DNA from 3 places in the Paenibacillus sp. fava2 genome. Region 3 is predicted to be linked to each of the others. Evidence: riboswitches for the same ligand, from Rfam matches in the RefSeq annotation. Region 3 holds a riboswitch; each other region holds the start of a gene.

What was found. Region 3 has a riboswitch for cyclic di-GMP ahead of AC4G46_RS21460 (thiamine pyrophosphate-binding protein). Riboswitches for the same ligand answer to the same signal wherever they lie in the genome.
Region 1: it holds a riboswitch for cyclic di-GMP, as region 3 does, so the genes downstream of both, AC4G46_RS14315 (hypothetical protein) here and AC4G46_RS21460 (thiamine pyrophosphate-binding protein) in region 3, are expected to answer to the same signal.
Region 2: it holds a riboswitch for cyclic di-GMP, as region 3 does, so the genes downstream of both, AC4G46_RS05140 (PA14 domain-containing protein) here and AC4G46_RS21460 (thiamine pyrophosphate-binding protein) in region 3, are expected to answer to the same signal.

Annotation. Positions count from the first base shown of each region.
Region 1 covers NZ_CM177755.1:3,336,603-3,343,862, reverse strand. Annotated here, with positions in the region: gene AC4G46_RS14335 (toxic anion resistance protein) at 1-613, shown strand, start outside; gene AC4G46_RS14330 (hypothetical protein) at 676-1,209, shown strand; gene AC4G46_RS14325 (hypothetical protein) at 1,225-1,383, shown strand; gene AC4G46_RS14320 (ketoacyl-ACP synthase III) at 1,470-2,468, opposite strand; gene AC4G46_RS14315 (hypothetical protein) at 2,548-2,907, opposite strand; gene AC4G46_RS14310 (hypothetical protein) at 2,956-3,138, shown strand; cyclic di-GMP riboswitch class I at 3,098-3,188, opposite strand; T-box leader at 3,350-3,637, shown strand; gene trpS (tryptophan--tRNA ligase) at 3,734-4,732, shown strand; gene AC4G46_RS14300 (SDR family NAD(P)-dependent oxidoreductase) at 4,833-5,600, opposite strand; gene AC4G46_RS14295 (TetR/AcrR family transcriptional regulator) at 5,880-6,485, shown strand; gene AC4G46_RS14290 (GH36-type glycosyl hydrolase domain-containing protein) at 6,563-7,260, opposite strand, start outside.
Region 2 covers NZ_CM177755.1:1,173,741-1,181,000, forward strand. Annotated here, with positions in the region: gene AC4G46_RS05130 (UDP-glucose dehydrogenase family protein) at 1-746, shown strand, start outside; gene AC4G46_RS05135 (sugar phosphate nucleotidyltransferase) at 1,186-2,559, shown strand; cyclic di-GMP riboswitch class I at 2,698-2,777, shown strand; gene AC4G46_RS05140 (PA14 domain-containing protein) at 2,791-5,664, shown strand; gene AC4G46_RS05145 (glycosyl hydrolase) at 5,880-7,260, shown strand, end outside.
Region 3 covers NZ_CM177755.1:4,866,568-4,873,827, reverse strand. Annotated here, with positions in the region: gene AC4G46_RS21470 (hypothetical protein) at 1-163, opposite strand, end outside; gene AC4G46_RS21465 (carboxymuconolactone decarboxylase family protein) at 216-584, opposite strand; gene AC4G46_RS21460 (thiamine pyrophosphate-binding protein) at 610-2,250, opposite strand; cyclic di-GMP riboswitch class I at 2,374-2,466, opposite strand; gene AC4G46_RS21455 (methyl-accepting chemotaxis protein) at 2,663-3,913, opposite strand; gene AC4G46_RS21450 (helix-turn-helix transcriptional regulator) at 4,005-4,997, opposite strand; gene AC4G46_RS21445 (SDR family NAD(P)-dependent oxidoreductase) at 5,093-5,995, shown strand; gene serA (phosphoglycerate dehydrogenase) at 6,092-7,260, opposite strand, start outside.

The DNA.
Region 1 (7,260 bases), 1.5 Mb from region 3:
GAAACTGCAAAAGGAAATTGAGCTCGGCCTGCTGATGGACCAGGAGATCGAAACGCAGATTGAAGCAGCCAGGGTGCGCGGAGAAGAGGAAGAGAAAGTGCGGTTTATTACCGAGGAGGTGCTGTTCCCGCTCCGCCAGCGGGTCATGGATCTGCAGCAGATGCTGGTGGTTAACCAGCAGGGAATTATGGCGATCGAGGTGGTCATCCGCAACAACAAGGAGCTGATCCGCGGCGTGGACAGAGCCAGAAACGTGACCGTCTCGGCCCTCAAAATATCAGTTACAGTCGCAAGCGCCCTATACAACCAGAAGATTGTCCTGAAAAAAATTGAGCTATTGAACCAGACCACAGACACCCTGATCAGCGGCACGTCAAGAATGCTGAGAGAACAAGGCGCAGCCATTCACAAGCAGTCGCTGGAAACCAGTATCTCTGCCGATACATTAAAGCAGGCATTCACCGACGTATTAACCGCCCTCGACTCCATAAGCACCTACAAGCAGGAGGCTCTGCCCAAGATGCGTGAGACGATCAGCCAGTTCCGCGAATTGGCCGACAATGGAGAGAAACAGATTCTCCGGCTGGAAAAAGGCTCGACACTCGGCTTGTAATGCATGAACTCAGCGATTCCTCCCTGCCTCCCTGAGGTAATAAGCCTTAGGGAGGTGTACATATGCACAAATCAACCCGTAGACATATCCTGCTAGCTGTCATGTGTCTTTTTTTGCCGCCTGTTCTGGTGCTGGTCTCCTTAACCCCTGAGGCAGCAGCTGCCGGGTTTGCGGCTTCCTGGCCGTATAAGGCCGACCGCCTGGAGTCCAGTCAGATGGTTGTCGTAACGGCCTCTTCTTCACGCTCCACTACAGGAGTCCTTTCATTACGCGAGAATCGTAGCGGAAGCTGGAAGACGGTGCTATCAGGCATACCGGTAACGCTGGGTGCAGGCGGCATCGGCAAAACAAAAGAAGGCGACAAGCGCACGCCCTCAGGGGTCTTCAGGCTCGGGGAGGCTTTCGGCTCCGCTGCTGGTCCGGAAGGCCTCAAACTCCCGTACAGCAAAGTCGGCAGCCGGGACTACTGGATTGATGACCCCGGCTCTGCCGAATACAATAAGCGGGTCACCTTTACCGGAGATCCCGGGAGCCGCTGGGCGTCCTACGAACGTCTCCTGCACCCGCTGTATAAGTATGCCGTCGTCGTAAGGTAAAATGATGAACCGGTCGTGCCCGGCAAGGGCAGTGCAATCTTTTTGCATATCTGGAGAGGAGCCGGCCAGCCAACTGCCGGCTGCATCGCCATGTCTGAGAGCAATCTGCTGAAGCTGATGAAGCAGCTGGATCCTGAGCTGTCACCCGCGATTGCCATCGGAATCGCAAACTGATATAGTCCCGTCACTGCGGGGAAAAGAATGAAGCCTGCGCAGTCTGCGCAGGCTTCTTAATGGTTCTGCTATAGTAATAATCCGGGTTAGAGTCTCCACAGTGTAGCACAGCTTGTAATCCCTGCACCGACCGACCACATGAAGAACAAATCACCGGGTACGAGTGTCCCGTCCTTGATGGCATGATGCAGGGTAATGAACGGGCTGCTGGTCCCTGTATACCCGTAAATATCACCTATATAAGGAAATTTGGCTTCATCCTCCTGCAGCTTGCCGGCAATCTCTTTGATCACTGAAAGGTTCAGCTGGCTGAGAATGTAGTGCTTAACCTCTCTTTTGGCATATCCGTGTTTATGGAGCAGGCTTTCAATATTGGTCACTGCTGTAGGGAATGCCACATTGACATTATACTCGGGATGCAGATAGATCTTTTTTTCCTCAAGCGTAAGATGCTCTCCGAACATCTGGGTCATACCGGCAGACGGAAACAGCATGTCTTCCGCCTTTTGCGTATTGGTATAATAAGCGGAATCAATCAGTCCGGAGTCCCCTTCCTCTACCCGTTCCAGCAGAACCGCGCAGGCAGCATCCCCGCAAAGTCCTTTTGAAGCCAGATCCCCTTCTTTATAAAAGCGGGCGATCTGCTCAGAGCCGACAACCAGCGCATACCTTACTCCGGGATTGGTCATCATCGAACGGGCTGCCTGGTCTGCGGCGACTACCATTCCCACGCAGTTCGCATTGCTGTCGTATACAATACAGGACTGTTTCCCCCCGATTGCCTGGTGCAGCAGGGCAGCGTCAGTCGGCGCACTGTATTCATGGGTGCCCGAGGAGACAACGATCATATCGAGATCCTCTCCGCCAAGCCCGCTGCCCGCAAGCAGCGCTTTAGAGGCTTGAATGGCCATATACAGCGTGCTTTCTTCATAGGTGGTCGCATAATAACGATCCTTACGGCCAAAATACTCCCAAATACCAATAAGCTTGTCTGCAGCTTCGCCAGCCTGTTCAGCCAATTGTGCATTGCTAACTTTGAATGGCGGATGGTACACTTCAGTTCCTGCAATCCTTACGTTAACCATATCGGCCCACCTTTGTTAGTGTATTTGTTATTTTGTCAGCATGATACGTTAGAGCCGTCCGGTCTCTTGCGGGTCTGAGCTAGCCTTTTACAATAGCCCACGCTTCGTCCACAGTATCTACAAAATGGCCGTTAAAGCTGGCTTTTGGCGCTACTCGCTGCAATTGCGACTTGGCCACCACTTTAACCGGATTGACGAGAACGGCATGCTTGAAGCTGTTATACATCACGTAGCAGCGTTCAAGCACCGGCAGAATTTCTGCTTTGAAGGGTGCCATGTCCGTGCAGTCAATGATCAGCGACATCTCCTTCAGCGGCAGATGCGGCATCTGGGCTTCGAAAATATCCACCTCTTTAATGGTCTCTTCGAGGTCGGCAAACCCGTGCAGGCTGATAAAAATTGTATTCCATTCAGGGTGCATAGTTGTTTCTGCTATCATCTTAAGGACATCTCCAGTTCTGTTTGTTTGATAAAAGGAAGCAAAGGTATGAATCTTTCAGAATGTGTTCAACAGTTTTCAATAGTGATCAAAACAGGTCAAAGCGCTCCTGCCGGGCAGGCTGTTTCTGTATTACAGCATGATTGCAACTCTCCCTTGTTGTATTTAGACAACAAAAAAACCAAACTATATGAGCGTCCCCGCTGTCATGCCGCTGTTTCTGCGGTTTAGACCGGTGGCTTTGCGTCTTCCGCCTTTCGGCGGAGTTGCCTTTGTTCATCAGCTGGCGCCTCTGAATTACAAACATATTTGGTATTAAGTGTCTAGCTTTATTTATAATTCTACATTCAAATTCCCTAATCCTGCTTGTAATAACCGAAAAATTCCCAAAGGAACAGATTGACTCCACCTGCTTCTTAAGTTAATATTATCCACAATATCAGTAACAACGTTGACAAAGGGTAAGTAACCCTGTATTAAGGACTTCAGAGAGCCGGTGGACGCTGCGAACCGGTGTCCGGCACAGGTGTGAATGGACTTTGTAGTTGCTTTTCCGAACCGTCTGCAAGGATGCAGTAGGGAAATGCCGGGAATCCCGCCGTTATCACGGGAGCGGTATCGAGCTTCACATCTTTTGTGGACTCCGCACCGTATTGACCAGACCGGATACCTGCAGATCAAGCAGCGAAGCGGTTAATTAAGGTGGCATAACGATAACTTCGTCCTTAGCGGACGGAGTTTTTTTATTTGCTGAAGGGGGTGATGGCCATGGAGGATGGCTGGTGGTGGCGACGGATTATCACAAAATATACCAGGAGGAATTGGAATGAACAAAGAACGTATGCTCACAGGGGACCGCGTTACCGGCAAGCTGCACCTTGGCCATTACTCGGGCAGTCTCAAGAACAGGGTAATGCTGCAGGATCAATATGAATCGTTTGTATTTTTAGCGGATGTGCAGGCGCTGACGACCCATTTTGAACGGCCGGACTATATCCGCCGCCATATCAGTGAGATCACACTCGATTATCTGGCCGCAGGAATTGATCCTGAGCGGACTACCCTTTATATCCAGTCGCTGATCCCGGAAATTGCCGAACTGACTATCTATTTTTCCATGTTTGTTACGGTAAATCTGCTGCGGCATAACCCTACAGTGAAGGCGGAAGCGAAAAGCAGCCATTTTGATGAAATGTATTACGGATTTCTCGGTTATCCCGTCAGCCAGGCAGCGGATATTACATTCTGCAAAGCAACCGTCATTCCGGTCGGAGAGGATCAGCTGCCTCATCTGGAGCTTACACGCAAAATCGTACGCCGTTTCAATGAGCTGTATAAGCCTGTATTTGCCGAACCGCAAGCGTTGCTGAGTGAAACGCCGCGGCTGATCGGTACAGACGGCAACGCTAAAATGAGCAAAAGCCTCGGCAATGCCATCACCCTAGATTCTTCGACTGAAGAAGTCACGCGGACAATCAAAAGAGCGGTGACCGATCCTGCCCGTTTACGCAAAAATGATCCCGGCCATCCGGAGATCTGCCCGATTTACGCTTATCACCAGGCCTTTAACCCGCTGGAATCGGCAGAGATTAGGGAAGCCTGTGAACGCGGAAGCATCGGTTGTGCCGCTTGCAAGGAGCGGATCACCGCAAGTTTAGAGGAACTGTTCACGCCTATGCGGGAACGCCGGGCTTATTATGCGGCCAGACCCAAGCTGGTGGATGAGATTCTGATAAGCGGAACACAGCGTACACGAGCCATTGCCAAGGAAACAATGCGTGAAGTACGGGATGCGATGAGCCTGAACTATTTTGATAGAACCTAAAGTTGATTTTGCAAACCAAAATAAAATAGTGCCCTTTGCGGGGCACTATTTTTAAGCCTATATTCATTTAGATTAGCAGTTCATTCTATCGCCCGGCCAGTTACTGCCCCATCATCCCGCCGTCAACGGTGTAGAGCGAAGCGGTAACGAACGAAGCTTCTTCGGAGAGCAGGAAGTTCATGACAGCCGCAACCTCCTGCGGTTCACCGTAGCGTCCCATAGGTGTAGCTGCCTCATTAGCTGCTTTGAAGTCATCGGCGCTGCCTGAATTCTTCTCGATCTTGCGCATCATCTGCGTGTTGATGGTTCCCGGCAGTACGGCGTTGACACGGATACCGAACGGAGCCAGCTCATTGGCAGTAACTCTGGTCAGGCCGATCACCGCGTGTTTGGACATAATATAAGGAGACATTCCCGGAGCACCCATGAGACCTGCCAGTGAGGAGGTGTTAAGGATGGCGCCGGATTTTTGTTTTTTCATGACAGGAATGACGTACTGCAGCCCCAGAAATACGCCGCGGACATTGACGTTATACACCAGGTCGAGTGACTTCACATTCAGCTCTTCCACTAGCCCGGACGGGCCTTCAATCCCGGCATTGTTGGCAAAATAGTCAATCTTACCGAATTTCGCCACCGCCTGGTTAACATAATTCTGCACATCTTCTTCTTTGGAGACATCGGCTGTAACAGCCAGTGAGTTGGAGTCGTCCAAGCCAAGCTCCTGAATGACTGCATGAATAGCTTCCTCATTTAAATCGACCAGAACCAGATTCAGCTTGCGCTCGGCGAGACGGCGGGCAAGCTCTTTTCCGATACCGCCTGCGGCACCTGTGATAACAGCTGTTTTGACTTGTGATTGACTCATTATGATTCGCTTCCTTTGTTTTGTAGTGGGTGAGTAAGAGGACTTTGTAACAAAATCGCCTTATCTCTTGAGACAAGCTTACACCTGTATTACTTGTTGTGACAATAATCAAAATATAAGATATTGTCGGCTAGGCGACACTGGAAGATGATATGTTACTCCCTAAGCAGTATTTTGAACATTTTGCAGTCATTTGTTTATTTTAAATTTTAAGCGTCGTCTCTTTTTCTATAATGCCCTTGTGGTTATAATAATACGATACAACCGTTGTGGAGGCAGATGGCATTGGAACGTGAAGAGGATTTGAACCGGAGGGTCAGACGTACCCGGCAGGCACTTAAGACAGCCTTTGTTGAACTGATTCTGGAAAAAGGCTATGAGGCAGTGACCATTATGGATATCGCCGAGCGTGCGGACTATAACCGCGGAACCTTTTATAAGCATTTTGTAAGTAAAGAAGACCTGCTCCGGGATATTCATGACGATTTTTTGCAAAATGTCTCGGAGGTATTGTTGCAGCCTTATGAAGGTATGGAGCAGATTGAGGCTACGGGGGTTTATCCTTCCCTGCTGCAGCTTTTTCAGCATATTGACCGTCATAAAAGCGAATATCTCGCCTTAAGCTCAGCCCAGCGCGGGAAAACTTCGGTCGAGCTCTACGATACACTGCGGAGATCCATGCGTGAGGATATGCATATCGAGATGGAGGATAACAGTCCCCCGCTCGATTATGAAATTCTGCTCAGCTACCAGCTGTCAGCCGCTGTAGGGGTCATTGATTATTGGGCCGAAACCGGCTTCAAATACTCTGCGGAATATATGGCCGGGCAATTAATGGCGCTCATTAACAGCAGAATGGATCATATTGTGTTTAAAAGAAACTGAGTTGCTGCATTAAAAAGCGGCTCAGGCCGCTTGTACCCAATCCGGACACAAGCAGGCTTGAGCCGCTTATTCTATAGTTACATATAAATATCAATGACTGTTCTCTCTGAACCTGCGTAGCGCTGAACCTCTTCACGGGAAATCCGCAGTCCGCCAAGCCGGTAAGGGTTAGCGAGCCGCACAGCTTCTACTTCCCGGCCGTTCACTTCTGCTGAGCGCAGAACGCCCTCTTGGCAGTGATAAACAAAGGTCACAGGAGAGCCGCCGTATTCAAAATCAAACCGGGTGCCGTCCAGCTCGGCAGGCAGTACCGGGTCCAGGATCAGGTCGCCGCCTGCTTCACGGATACCCAGCACATTCGAGATCAGCTGGTTCATGTAGATTCCCGGACCGCTGGAATAGATTCTCCAGCCGCCCTTGACCGCAACCGAACCGTCACGCAGTTCGTGGAAACGGTCCTGCGCTTCATAGCGGTTGGCAAATTTGCCGTCGGAGCTGCTGAAGTAGGCATTGCTCTGGCGCAGCTCGGCATTCGGCACGCTATCACGGATTCCGACCGGATTGATGGTGGCGAGGCCCTTCCAGACCTGATCGGTTGCACCGATCTTGGCCATCGCTTCCACGAAGCGGATGTGGGCATGCACGTACTGCAGGCCAATTTCGCGGCCGAAGTTGGCTGCCTGCTCCGCACGTTTAAAGTGTGTGCTTACCCCGCCGGCATACTGTGCCGGATGGTTCATCAAGCGCACACCGTCCGGGCACAGGAACTGCTCCT
Region 2 (7,260 bases), 3.6 Mb from region 3:
CGGAAATGATCAAATATGCATCCAATGCATTCCTGGCGACCAAAATCTCCTTCATCAACGAGATCGCCAACATTTGTGAAAAGGTGGGAGCTGACGTGACCATGGTGGCGGAAGGTATGGGGATGGACCGGAGAATCGGCTCCTCGTTCCTGCAGGCCGGCATCGGCTACGGAGGCTCCTGTTTCCCGAAAGATACCAATGCCCTGATTCAAATTGCCGGCAACGTGGACTACGAGTTCAAGCTGCTGAAATCGGTGGTCGAGGTGAACAAGGACCAGCGGTTCATGATCATCTCCAAGCTGCATGAATCGCTTGGCAGCCTGCGCGGCGCCGTGATCGGCATCTGGGGCCTCGCCTTCAAGCCGAATACCGATGATGTCCGTGAGGCTCCGGCCCGCGAGATCGTGGAGGCACTGGTAGCGGAGGGAGCTACAGTGAAGCTGTACGATCCGATCGCCGCTGCCAACTTCCGCGCACAATATGATCATCCGCAGCTGCGCTGGTGCGGCGTGCCGGAGGAGGCTGCGGAAGGCAGTGATGCTGTCTGCCTGCTGACCGACTGGGCACAGTTCAAGGATATTGATCTGCATCACCTGTCCGGCACTATGCGCCGCCAAATCCTGATTGACGGGCGCAACGTCTACTCGAAGGAGCAGATCGAGGGCACGGGCCTGGAGTATCATTCTGTCGGCCGTCCGCAGATGGGCGGGCTTAGCGGATATTCTCCGGTTGCCGGCGCGGTTTAAGCTCGTAAATTTTTTTGAAGGCTTGTACGCTTGTACGCTCTTATCTCTTTCGTGCATAGTGCAAAACTCTGACATAACTATAGCCCTTGATTTTTAGCTTTTAATTCTTAGCTCTTAATCTTTAGCTGCCGCTCAACCAAGCGGCAATTCCGGATCTTTAGCAGGGAGCCTTCCCTGCGTGAACAGCAAACAGCTCACCTGTTGTAAAAAGGATCGGAGAGGAATTTTGGAGCTGTAGGAGCGGTAGCGTCCGCCTTTGTCTTCGGATTTCTACCGCGGCCAGCGGTTTAAATCAGGAAATCCGAAGACAACAGCGGCCGGAAGCCCAAACATTCCTTGCAGTGACCCTTACAACAGAAACGGTTTTGCTTTCCGACAACATACAGCTCCCAATAACAATCCGAAATTTTCGCGTCACATATACCAAGGAGGGGTTCCCATGAAACTAGTACTTCTATCAGGCGGTTCAGGTAAACGGCTCTGGCCATTGTCCAACGATTCTCGCTCCAAGCAATTTCTGAAAGTACTGGAAAGCCCGGCAGGTGAACCGGAATCAATGGTGCAGCGGGTCTGGAGACAGCTGGAGGAAGCAGGGATGACGGGCTCGTCCTACCTCGCTACAGGCCGCAGCCAGGTGGAGTCCATCCAGAGCCAGCTCGGCAGTCATGTGCCGATTATCGTGGAGCCGGAACGCCGCGATACCTTCCCGGCTATTGCGCTGACAGCGGCTTACCTGTATTCCATTGCCGGTGTTTCCCCGGCGGAAACAGTGGCCATTCTGCCTGTCGATCCGTATGTGGAGGCTTCCTTCTTCGATACGGTAGTCCGGCTGGAGCAGACGATGGAGGAGAGCGGCGCGAACCTGGCGCTGATGGGCGTAGTGCCTGAACATGCGTCAGAAAAATACGGATATATTATTCCTACCAGTGATGCGGCGGGGGCAAGCGGCTACCTGCAGGTAAGCCACTTCCAGGAAAAGCCTGACCGTGTGCAGGCAGAAGGGCTCATCAGTAAGGGCGCACTTTGGAACTGTGGCGTATTTGCTTTCCGCCTCGGTTATCTGCTGGATATTCTGCAGAGCAAAGGTCTGCCGCTTAACTACGAGGAGCTGCAGAAGCAATACAAACTGATGGCTTCCATCAGCTTTGATTACGAAGTGGTGGAAAAAGAAGAGAAAATCGTCGTTCAGCCGTATGCCGGCTTCTGGAAGGATCTTGGCACATGGAATACGCTTACAGAGGAAATGAGCAGCAATCTGGTCGGCAAAGGGGTAGTAACCTCGGATTCCGAACGGACCTGCCTGATCAATGAGCTGGATATTCCGATTACGGTTATCGGAGCCAAGGATCTGATCATCGCCGCGAGCCCTGACGGAATTCTTGTTACGCATAAGGCGGAAAGCCCGCGCATCAAGGAAGTGCTCAAATCTCATGAACAAAGACCGATGTACGAGGAACGCCGCTGGGGCCACTACAAGGTAATTGACTATGTGAAATATGATGAGGGCAATGAAGTGTTGACCAAACGGATTTTTATCGAGCAGGGTAAAAATATCAGCTACCAGCTTCATCACAAACGCAGTGAAATCTGGACCTTTGTAAGCGGGGAAGCCAGCATCGTCATCAATGAAAAGATGCATAAGGTAAAGGCAGGCGATGTCGTCCGCATCCCCGAAGGAACCAAACATGCCATTCTGGCGCTGACAGATGTAGAGTTTATCGAGGTGCAGAGCGGCTCCGAGCTGGTGGAAGAGGATAACATCCGGATTACGCTCGATTGGGAAGATATTGAATTACACCAGTTTATTTCTTAGGTCTAATTTATCTATTTAACCAATTGTGAAAAGTGTGAAACGGGTATTTGGAACTATTTATTAAGATTTATTCATTTTTGCTATAAACCTACAACTTCATAGAGTCGATACTTACGGTAAGAAGGATATTTCCTTCCAAAACGACAAAGGCAAACCTACTCGAAAGATAGGGACGCAAAGCTATAGGGCCTCTACCAAGTGGCAGCCTGGCTACCGAAAGGAAGATGAATATTGAAAGCTTACCGTAAGTCTCGTCTGTTGTCTGCCGTATTGTCCGTGGCCGTTTTATTGTCCGCTGTACCTATAGGATTAGGCTTTGCACCGTTATCTGCGCAAGCAGCTTCCGTGACCGGAGCCCCAGTAAATCCCAATGCTTCAGCAGAGGCAGTCAAGCTGCTGGACAAAATGTACGCCATCTCCGGGAAGGGGATTATTACAGGACAGCATGACTATTTCGAAAGTCCGGATGAAATCAGCAACAAGCTGAAGACCATAAGCGGACAGTATGCCGCCCTGCACGGCTATGAGCTTGGAGCGATCGGCGGACAGACTGAGAGTGGGGTAGCTGCGCAGCGCAAGAACATCGTCTGGAGCGCCACCAACTGGCACAAAGCCGGCGGTATCGTAGCAATGACTTTTCACCAGAATCTGCCCGGCACCAAATATGAGTGGGGCAATGTACAGAAAAACATCAGCCAGGCTGATTTTAACAAGTATGTAACACCTGGAACTGCGGAGTATAATGCCCTGATTGCTGATCTGGATAAAGTAGCTGTTTCGCTCAAAAGTTTACGGGACGCAGGGGTTCCCATCCTCTGGAGACCCTATCATGAAATGAACGGCGGCTGGTTCTGGTGGGGCAAGAAAAATAACTTTGCTCAATTGTGGAATATCATGTATGACCGTTTCGTCAACGTTCATCAATTAAACAATCTGCTGTGGGTATGGAATCCGAATGCTCCCAATTCCAATTCGGATCCCTACGAACTGACCTATCCGGGTGCGGATAAAGTGGATGTGCTCGCAGTAGATATATATAATAATGACTTTTTGAACAGATATTATGACAGTCTTCTCAGCCTGGCTGCCGGTAAACCGATTGGTATCGGTGAAAACGGTGAAATGCCGAGTATTGCCAAGCTGAAGCTTTCCCAGCAAAACTATGTTTTTATGATGAACTGGGGAAAAATGCTGTACGAAAACAACACTACTGATACTATCAAAAATTTTATGAATGACAGCTATACCCTGACCCGTGACAAGTATAAGGTATGGGCCGCACCGACAGCAACACCGACGCCGACACCGACAGTCAAACCAACGGCTACGCCAACACCAGTGCCAACGGCAACACCGGCACCAACGGCAACACCGGCACCAACGGCAACACCGGCACCAACAGCAACAACGGCACCAATAACAATTCCGCTACCAGCTCCGGATTCCTCAGTGCAGGAGCCGGCAGTTAACGGACTTAAAGGTGAGTATTTCAAAAATATGACGCTAACCGGTACTCCGGCGCTTGTACGCAATGATGCACAGATTAACTTCAGCTGGCGTCAGGCAGCTCCGCATCCGGTACTCCCGGTAGACGGATTTTCGATCCGCTGGACCGGCCAGATCAAGCCGTCCTATAGTGAAACATACCAGTTGTTTACCAACTCGGACGATGGTATCCGGGTCTGGGTTAACGGCACAGCAGTCATCGACAGCTGGATGAAGCAGAGCGGTACCGAGCGTACCGGCAGCATTGCCCTGCAGGCCGGCCAATTATACGACATTAAAGTAGAATATTATGAGAATGCCGGCGATGCCAGCGTCCGCCTGCTGTGGCAGAGCCCGAGCCAGGCGAAGGTAGTTGTTCCAACCGGCGCACTGTTTGTTAAGAACCCGGCATCCAGCCAGGCAGCAGCAACGCCAGTACCAACGGCTACGCCTGTGCCAACAGCAGCGCCAACACCAGTACCAACTGTAGCACCAACACCAGTACCAACAGAAGCGCCGGTGCTGGCTGTCAAACCGGGACTGGCTCCGGATTCTGTATTGCAGGAGCCGGTGGTTAACGGGCTCAAAGGTGAGTATTTCAAGAACATGACGCTGTCTGGTACTCCGGCGCTTGTACGCAATGATGCACAGATTAACTACAGCTGGCGTCAGGCAGCTCCGGATCCGGTACTCCCGGTAGACGGTTTTTCCATCCGCTGGACTGGCCAGATCAAGCCGGCCTACAGCGAAGCTTACCAGTTCTTTACTAACTCGGACGACGGCATCCGTGTCTGGGTTAACGGCACAGCAGTCATCGACAGCTGGATGAAGCAGAGCGGTACCGAGCGTACCGGCAGCATTGCCCTGCAGGCCGGCCAATTATACGACATTAAAGTAGAATATTATGAGAATGCCGGCGATGCCAGCGTCCGCCTGCTGTGGCAGAGCCCGAGCCAGGCGAAGGTAGTTGTTCCAACCGGCGCACTGTTTGTTAAGAATTCTGCTGACAATACAGCAGTTACAGCTTCACTGGAATCGGCAGCAGCAGTAACGGTAACACCGGCACCTACACCAGCGCCGGCACCAACTCCAACAGCAACACCGGCGCCAACGCCTACAGCTGCACCGGCACCAACGCCGGCGCCAACACCAGTACCAACAGCCACACCTGCACAAGCTGTGGCTGTAAACAGACTGCAGGCAGAATATTTTAACAATATTCAGCTTAGCGGTGCTCCTGCACTGGTGCGTACCGATGCGGTGCTGGACTTCAACTGGCGGCAGGGCACGCCCGATGCAGCGATAGGGATTGATTTTTTCTCCGTACGCTGGAGCGGCAAAATTAAACCGCTGTACAGTGAAAACTACAACATCTATACCACTTCAGATGACGGCATCCGCGTCTGGGTCGATGGCAACCTGATCATCGACAGCTGGGTGAAGCAGAGCGGAACCGAACGTGTAGGAAGCATCAGCCTGCAGGCCGGGAAATTATATGATATTAAAGTGGAATATTACGAGAATCAAGGAGATGCAAAGGCTAAACTGATGTGGGAAAGTGCCAGCCAAATCAAGGAGGCTGTTCCTGCCAGTGCCTTATTCCTGCCTTCCGTTTCCTGATCAGGAAACGGAGTGTGTGTTCTGCTGAGTTCTTCGCCGTCACTGATGCTGGTTGAGCTGTTACAATACTAAATCCTCACAGTCCACCTTATGGGCCCTGCTTACCGGCAGGGCTACTAAGCTATAGTCCTCATCCGGTTGCAAGAATAGGAATCCCTGCCGGGAACCCTTTTTTGGCACCTATGCGGCTATGCGGCTGGAGAAAGGAGATAACATTGAACACTTACCGCAAGTACCGGCTGTACACCACTGTCCTGCCCATTATCTTTATCCTTTCTTTGCTGCCCTGGTCCGAGGTGCGCAGTCTTCCTGTTACTCAAACACCGGTAGGCCCGGCAGCAGAAATTACCCCGATTAATCCTGACGCTTCCCCGGAAGCGGAAGATTTACTAAGCTATCTCACAAGCCTGAGCGGTACCGGACTGATTTCCGGGCAGCATGACTATCTGGAGAGCCCTGATGAATTTAACAAAAAGCTGAAGTCAATAAGCGGGCAGTCCGCCGTGCTGCATGGTTATGAGCTCGGAGCAATTGGCAATCAGCCGAAATCCCTTATAGCCCAGCAGCGCCAGTGGGTTGTGGACAGTGCGATCAGCTGGCATGAGGGCGGAGGCATCGTAGCGATGACCTTCCATCAGAATCTGCCCGGAACCTCTGACGAATGGAAGAATGTCAAGATGGGGTTAAGCCAGGAGAAGTTTGATGCTTATGTGACTCCGGGTACCGCAGAATATAACAAGCTGATTGCTGATATTGATGAAATTTCCGTTTATCTGGACCAGCTTCAGGAAGCCGGAGTTCCGGTGCTGTGGCGGCCTTATCATGAAATGAACGGGGGCTGGTTCTGGTGGGGGGAGAAGGAAAACTTCGTCAAGCTCTGGGACATTATGTACAGCCGCCTGACCCGTACACACGGACTGAATAATTTGCTGTGGGTCTGGAATCCGAATGCGCCTAATGAATCGTCTGATGAATATGATCCTTATTTTCCGGGTATCGACAAGGTGGATATTCTGGCTGCAGATATTTACAATAATGACTTCAGGCAGTCCTACTATGATAAGCTGCTGAGACTTGCGCAAGGAAAGCCGATCGGCATCGGCGAAAGCGGAGAGCTTCCAGACCCTGTAACATTGTCTCAAACCCAGAGCAAATGGGTATATACGATGACATGGGGGAAAATGCTGACGGAGAATAATAATAACCAGAAAATAACCAGTTTTATGAACAATAAATACATTGTTTCAAGGGATGACTACATTGTTAACCTGGCCAGCAAGGTAGACAAGACAACCGCTGTTCAGGCCAAAGGATTAAGGGCACAGTATTTCAATAATATTGACCTGACCGGCGGTGCAGATCTGATCCGCAATGACAGTAAGATCGACTTTAACTGGCATCAGAATTCGCCGGCGGTCGGAATCCAGAAAGATCTTTTTTCCGTCCGCTGGACCGGAACCATTAAGCCTTTGTACAGCGAAAGATATACCTTTATATCCTCCTCGGATGACGGAGTCCGCGTCTGGATCGGCGGCAGGCTGATTATCGACAGCTGGAAGAAGCAGAGCGGCGACAGCCGGGAGGGTAGTATACTGC
Region 3 (7,260 bases):
TGCGGCAGTCAATTTGCAGGGAATATTCTGAAGCTGTGATGGGATTGACTGTCTGCTGGTAAGCCTGCATTGTTTTGAGGCCATCCTCATTGGAGAAGGTGCCTTCCAGTTGCATATGAACAATCTTACTCACGGAATCTGCTTTCAGAACAAACCTGCCCATTCCTTCCAGCCCCCAAATCGAAAGATTTACATTCAGACTGCCGGTTCTAAAGTTACTTGATTTCTTCCAAGGTAGCAAGCAGCACATTGAAGGCGGAGATTACCCGCGGAGCGCCGATTGCCGGAACCAGATGCAGCAGGATGCCTTTGATCTGATCGACTGTCATGCCGACACGCAGTGCCATTACATAATGTACGCCCAACTGTTCATACTGGCCCATCGTGATCAGGGCAGAGATAACAGCAATTTCTTTCCAGTCTGCACCGATCGTGGTCCGCTGAAAAATATCGCCATATGCGTTGCCCATAATATACTCAGCCAGCTCCGGAAAATGCTCTTTAATCGGCGCCAGCTGCTTATTGCCATAATCTCCGGACAAGTTGGTAAAATGCTTGAATCCACTGTTCACTGAACTTTCCACGTAAAAACCCCCTGAATGATGTTAATTAAAGATTCAATACACGGTGCGCTGTCGGAGGCATTTCGTCACGGTCGGTGAGCAGTTCAATTACTGCTACCTTGTTGGAAGCTACCGCTGCATCAATAGCCGCAGCAAATTGTTCAGCCGTTTCGCACTTATAGCCTACAGCTCCGAGAGATTCACCAAATTTTGCCGCATCCATCGGAACCTCGAAGAGTGTGCCGTCAATTCTGCCGGTCGTCTTTTCCATACCTTTGAGGGCCATATCCAGCTGCATGTTATTAACGACAATGAAAATAACCGGCAGGTCTTTGCACACAGCAGTATTAATCTCAGCCCCTAGCATCATGAAGCAGCCGTCCCCGGTGATGCAGAAGACGGTTTCGTCCGGAGCAGCAGCCTTGGCTCCGATCGACATGCCGATGGAATTGCCCATGCAGGCGAAGTAGGCATCAAAGATAAAGCTTCCAGGCTTCTTGACGTTATACCATTTTACAGCATGGAAGCCGTGGCTGCCGTCATCTACAAAGACGGAACTGTTATAAGGAATCTGATCGCTTAAAGTGCTCAAGACCGAAGCGATCGAAAGTTTAGGCAGATCAGGCAATTCGTCGCGGTAATTGGCATCTACTGTTATTTCGTGTTTGACCGCAGTATCCCGGTCAATATTCTCCAGATAGTAGCTAAGGTTGTCACGCAGATCCCCGCTGACTGAAATGGTTGGTGAATTCAGGATTTTGCCGACGAAGGTAGGGTCGGAATCAAACTGGATCAGCAATGCAGGGTGATTCTCCGCCTTGAGATTGCAGATGGTCATATCGCTCAGGCGTGAGCCGAGCACGATATACAGATCGCTGCTGTTCAGCAGATCATCCCCGTGCTTGCATCCGCCCACACCTACCGGTCCATGATACAGCGGATGATCCCAGGCGATGGCTCCTTTGCCTCCCGGTGAGGTAACGACAGGAATATTGAAGGTTTCAGCCAGCTGTACCAGCTCCTGGTGGGTGCCGGAACGGTTTACGCCTTTGCCGGCAATAATGAGCGGGCGCGATGATTCGTTGATTGCGGCAATTACACGCTCAAAATTGCCGATGCTGACAAGCGGCTCGTGTTCAGGAATAACAATACGGCATTCTTCCAGCATTTCTGTCTGGACATCAAAGGGAATGCACAGATGCACCGGACCGCGTTTGCCGCTGAGGGCAATAGAGATGGCATGATTGAAAATCGTGCTGAAATGATCCCCGCGCTCTACCAGCTTGCTGAACAGCGTAGCGGGTCTGAACATATCCGCCAGATCAGCCAGATAAGAGGAGGAATCCTGGCACTGCGGAATTCCGAGTTCTTTAATCGACTGATGCCCTGTAATAAAGAGAACAGGAAGATTGTTGGCCTTGGCATGTGCTGCAGCAGTAAGAAGATTCGTTCCTCCCGGACCCGAGGTTCCGAAGGCGACTCCGAGACCTCCGGTTTTGAGTGCATAGCCGGCGGCTTCAAAGCCGGAGCTGGACTCATGTCTGCCCGGAATAAATTCGATACCGTAATCAACCATCTTAAGAGCTATAGGACAAATAGATTTGCCGATAATACCAAAGGAATGTGTTACGCCAAGGCTGCGAAGTGCCTCCGCCATATAATCTGCGACTGTTTTCAAATGCTCCACCCTATCCGTTGTGTATTTGTCTAGCGATTCTAGCGACTCTAGTGACAATAGAATACCTGTACTCAAATGAGCACAGGCCAGTTGCAAGTATAGCCGTTCAGAACGTAATGGTGCTTACGTCCCGGCTGCAACCTGGCTATCCTGGTCCCAGAAACTGAGACTGTAGATCCATGGCTTTGCGTCATTTCCTTTCGGAGAATTTTGCCATATAAAGTTAGGTCCAATGGATAATATTTCATTGGTTAATTTTACTTTTACAATATATTTTTAACTCTATCATTGTCAATACAATAATGCAGAAAAATACGAAATTTGACGAATTGCAGAACGATTTGGTGAAACCTGAGAGCACATCCAAAAAAAAGCTGCCGCTCTATGTGAGCGGCAGTCTTAGGGCCTGAGAACCAGTATTTTAGAATTTGAAAATATGAATGGTTTTTTGCAGCTGGAATACAGCTTGCGTCATTTTGTCGGTTTCATCGGCGACAGATTGCAGGGCGTTGATCTGTTCATTCATTGCAGCAGATACTTCTTCGGTGCCGGCTGCGGTCTGCTGGGTTATTGCGGATATGTTTTCAATGGCGCTGGATATTTTAAGTGCGCTTTCCAGCATCAGGTCACTTTCCTGGGAGAAGGAAGCTATCTGCTCGGTTATGTATTGCACGCTCTGTACAATCTGCGAGAAAATGTGGGCTGTCTCTACAATCAGCTCATTCTGCACCTGTACAACCTCTTCATTGATGGCGATATTCTCTACGGCCTGCTTGATATCGGATTCAATGCTGCGGATCAGGCCGAATACTTCTTTGGTTGATGCGGTGGATTCTTCAGCAAGCTTACGGACCTCCTGGGCCACAACGGCAAAACCTCGGCCGTGTTCGCCGGCGCGTGCTGCCTCAATTGAAGCATTCAGCGACAGCAGGTTAGTCTGCTCGGCGATCTCAGTAATGGATTTGGCAATCAATGAAATCCCGCGGGCGTTCTGGGAGAGGGCCTCAATGGTACCGGCAACCTTGCCCGTAGCTTCGATATTTTTGCGCATGCCTTCAGCCTGGGTATCTACCGACAGCCGTCCTTGTTCTACCAGTTCAAGCGTATGTATAGAGCGTTTATTCATTTCCTTGGTGGAATGTGTATAGTTGGCTACCTTTGTCTCAATATCTTTAATCGATTCTGTCATGTCCGCGATATCTGCGGAGATTTCATTGGCACCGACAGCAAGTTCATTAGAGGAGGAGGCAACCTGTGCCATTACTATTTTGAGGCTGTGGTTCTTGTCTTCGATCCCTCTGCTGGCATCCATAACGTGCTTGGTAATTTGTGAGGCTTCGGTTAAAATTTTCTTGAGCTTGTCGATCATGATGTTGAAGGAGCGGCTGACCTCACCCATAGATCCGTTTTCATCAGCCCGGCTTGTAAAATCGCCTTTGGCAATGGTGTGGGTGACATTGGAGAACTCGTCAAAAGAAGATGTAAGCGTTCTCTCGACAAAGCGCGCAAGGGGATAAGTCAAGCCTGCAAGCGCCGCAATGAGAATGATGCCGAGAATGAGTTTGCCCATAACTACCATCGTAATTAATACCGGAACAGCGAACAATGCGGCGACAAGATAACAGCCGGCTACAATTCTCTGTTTTAACGGAAGCTTGGTCATCCAATCCATAATAAAGTTCCCCCTAAAAAAAATGGTGTGTATTGGTATAGTATAGGTGATTGACGGGGGAACAGTCTATTGTAAAAACTGACATAAAAACTCAAATCCCGTTTCCGGCAGAAGTGGAATTACGGGTCATTTCTTCATATAAAGCAGAAGTTTCCTGCAAAGCAGCCATCAGGCTGACTACCAGCTCCTGCGGACCGGCTGCCACAGCCTCCTGTCCAAGCGATAATATGATTTTACAGGCAGATTCCAGGGTGTGGAACTCCGCTTGAGCCTCCAGCCAGCCTCCTCTGGCAGACTGCCGGGTGGACAGAACGGTTGTATACCGCTCCTGTTGAAGCGAATGCAGGCCCGAGCTGCTGAGCAGCAGGGTGACAGGATAACGGGGCAGTGCTGCCTTGAATGAAGCGGTGGATTGCTCCCAATAGTTCGCCAGATCAAACCCCGGCGGACGGGTAAAGGTTTCACTGGTTATTTCAGCTCTAGTAATCCGCGAAACCCGGAAGGTCCGCATTTCACCTCCGCACTCGGCAGCAGCATACCAGACCCCGCGTTTGGCTACCAATCCCAGCGGGGCAATCTTCCGCACCTTTTGTTCGCCATTGTTGCTGTAAATCATGGAGACCATCCGGTCTGTCCATACTGCTTCCTGCAGCAGGGGGAGGTAAGGATAAGCTTCGCCTGAAGGGTGCCAGCCTGCGCCGTCAATATGGATGCGCTGAGTCAGGAGCTGGAGCGGAGAATCCTGCGGCTTGGCTGCTGCCGCTGCTTCCAGCTTACGGACTGCAGAAGAAAAGTCCTCCTGTATCCCCAGCGCCTCCAGAACAGTGGTGTCCGCCGTCAGAAGCAGCGAGCCGATCTCCCGGGGTTTCATGCCTGTAAGCGTGGTTCTGTAGCCTTGGGGCAGCATCCAGCCGCCGTCCCGGCCTCTTTCAGCTATGACTGGAATACCTGATGCACTAAGCGCCTCCATGTCACGCATAACAGTCCTTTCGGAAACCTCAAGCAGCCCGGCCAGCTCGCGTGTGCTTATTTTGCCGCGGGCCTGCATCAGAAGCAATATGGATAATAAACGGTCGGCCCTCATTTTGTTCTCTCTCCTTTAACGTTGCTACGTATTGTATAGTTTATTACAAGTGTATCATTTATATATGACAGTTGGTGACATATATACCGGTTATAATGATTAAAGACAACAGGGAAGCACATATTATGAACGATAACCGGAGAGGAGCTGGATTAAAGATGACACTGCAAGGAAAAGTGGCACTGGTTACCGGAGGAAGCAGAGGGGCGGGGAGGGGCATTGCCATCGAGCTGGCCCGCGCGGGAGCATTTGTTTATATCACCGGCAGAAGTACGGGGCCACAGCAGGCCGGCCAAGTAAAGGGGACAATAGATACGGTCTGTAAAGAGATTCTGGAGATCGGCGGTGAAGCGGCCGCGATCCGCTGCGACCATACAAATGATCAGGAGACGGAGAAGGCAATCCGGCAGATTGCCGAGGAAAAGGGCAGACTTGATATCCTGGTTAATAATGTCTGGGGCGGAAATACCATGCCGATCGGCCTGGAGCCGTTCTGGGAGCAACCGCCGGCGCACTGGGACAATATGTTTGAAGCAGGAGTCAGGGCGCAGCTGATGACCAATTATTATGCGGTTCCACTGATGCGCAAGTCCAAGGACAGCGGCGGACTGATTATCCATACGACATTCTGGGACAGGGATAAATATACGGGGAATTTCTATTATGACCTGGCCAAAAATGCGCTAAACCGTATGGCTTACGGTTTGTCCGTAGAGCTTGCTGCAGACGGGATTGCGGTTATACCGCTATCACCTGGCTGGATGCGGACCGAGCTGGTATTGGCAGAGTTCGGGACGGATGAAGAGCACTGGCAGGAGATAGAGGCGCTTAAGAATACTGAATCTACAGCGTATATCGGCCGGGCGGCAGCTGCGCTGGCGCAGGACGGCGGGAAGCTGGCCCTATCAGGAATCCCGCAGCAGGTCGGGGCGCTTGCAGAGAAGTACGGCTTCACGGATTCGGACGGGCGTAGAGTTCCTGTCTTCCGGATTCTTTAATAACGGAAGCCACCAATTGAATGGAAAATGCCCGTCCGGAGCAGCGCTGCCATGAGCGCGTTCCGGACGGGCATTATTTATTTGCAGGGTCTGTTCCTACTGCAGAATAACCTCTTCCGCAGTATTGATTTCAGGAAGTCCGGCAAGCTTCACCAGCACATCCTGAGGTACCGCTTTATCTACAGTAAGCAGCATGATCGCTGCTCCTCCGACTATTTTACGGCCTACCTGCATGGACGCGATGTTGACATCATTTTCACCGAGCAAGGTTCCGACGAGACCGATGATCCCCGGCTTATCGTTGTGGGAGATGAGAATCTGGTTACCTTCCGGAGCAATATCAACAGGGAAGTTGTTCACCTGTACGATGCGTTCGCCGTAGCCCTGCAGCAGCGTGCCGGCTACCAGACGCACTTCATCCGGATCTGCCTTCAGTGTAACGGTAATCAGGTTCGTGAAGCCCTTGGTCTTAGGCGATTTCGTCACGACAACGTTCACGTCACGGGTTTTGGCCAGGTGCATCGAGTTGACGATATTGACATCGCCGGCGAAGTGGCGGGACAGCACACCTTTGACGATATAGCGGGTCAGCGGCTGCGTATCCACATCGGAGAGATCGCCGGCATATTCAACGTTAATTTCACTGATTGCACCGTGGGTAAGCTGTGTTGCGAAGCTTCCCAGCTTCTCGCCGAGCGTGAAGTACGGCTGAAGCTTGTTCATTACGCTTGGAGCAACCGGCGGGATGTTGACGGCGTTGATGAACGGCTCGTTGCGCAGGATATGCAGAACCTGCTCCGATACATCGATGGCGACGTTCTCCTGGGCTTCAACGGTCGAAGCGCCGAGATGCGGAGTGACAATGATCTTCGGATGCGACAGGAACGGATGGTCAGCCTGAGGCGGCTCCTTCTCGAATACGTCAAAGGCTGCTCCGGCAACGATGCCGCTGTCGATCGCTTCAACCAGCGCCATTTCATCAATAACGCCGCCGCGGGCACAGTTGACGATGCGCATGCCCTTTTTCATAACCTCGAACTGCGGGCGGGAGATCATGTGGCGTGTTTCAGGTGTCAGTGGTGTGTGTACAGTAATGAAGTCAGCTCCGCGCACGATGTCATCGACCGAGGCCAGCTTCACTTCCAGCTTCTCGGCACGGTCAGCTGTCAGGAACGGGTCATAGGCAAGAATGCTCATACCGAATGCTTTGGCGCGTTTGGCTACCTCGCTGCCGATCCGGCCCATACCGAGCACACCGAGTGTCT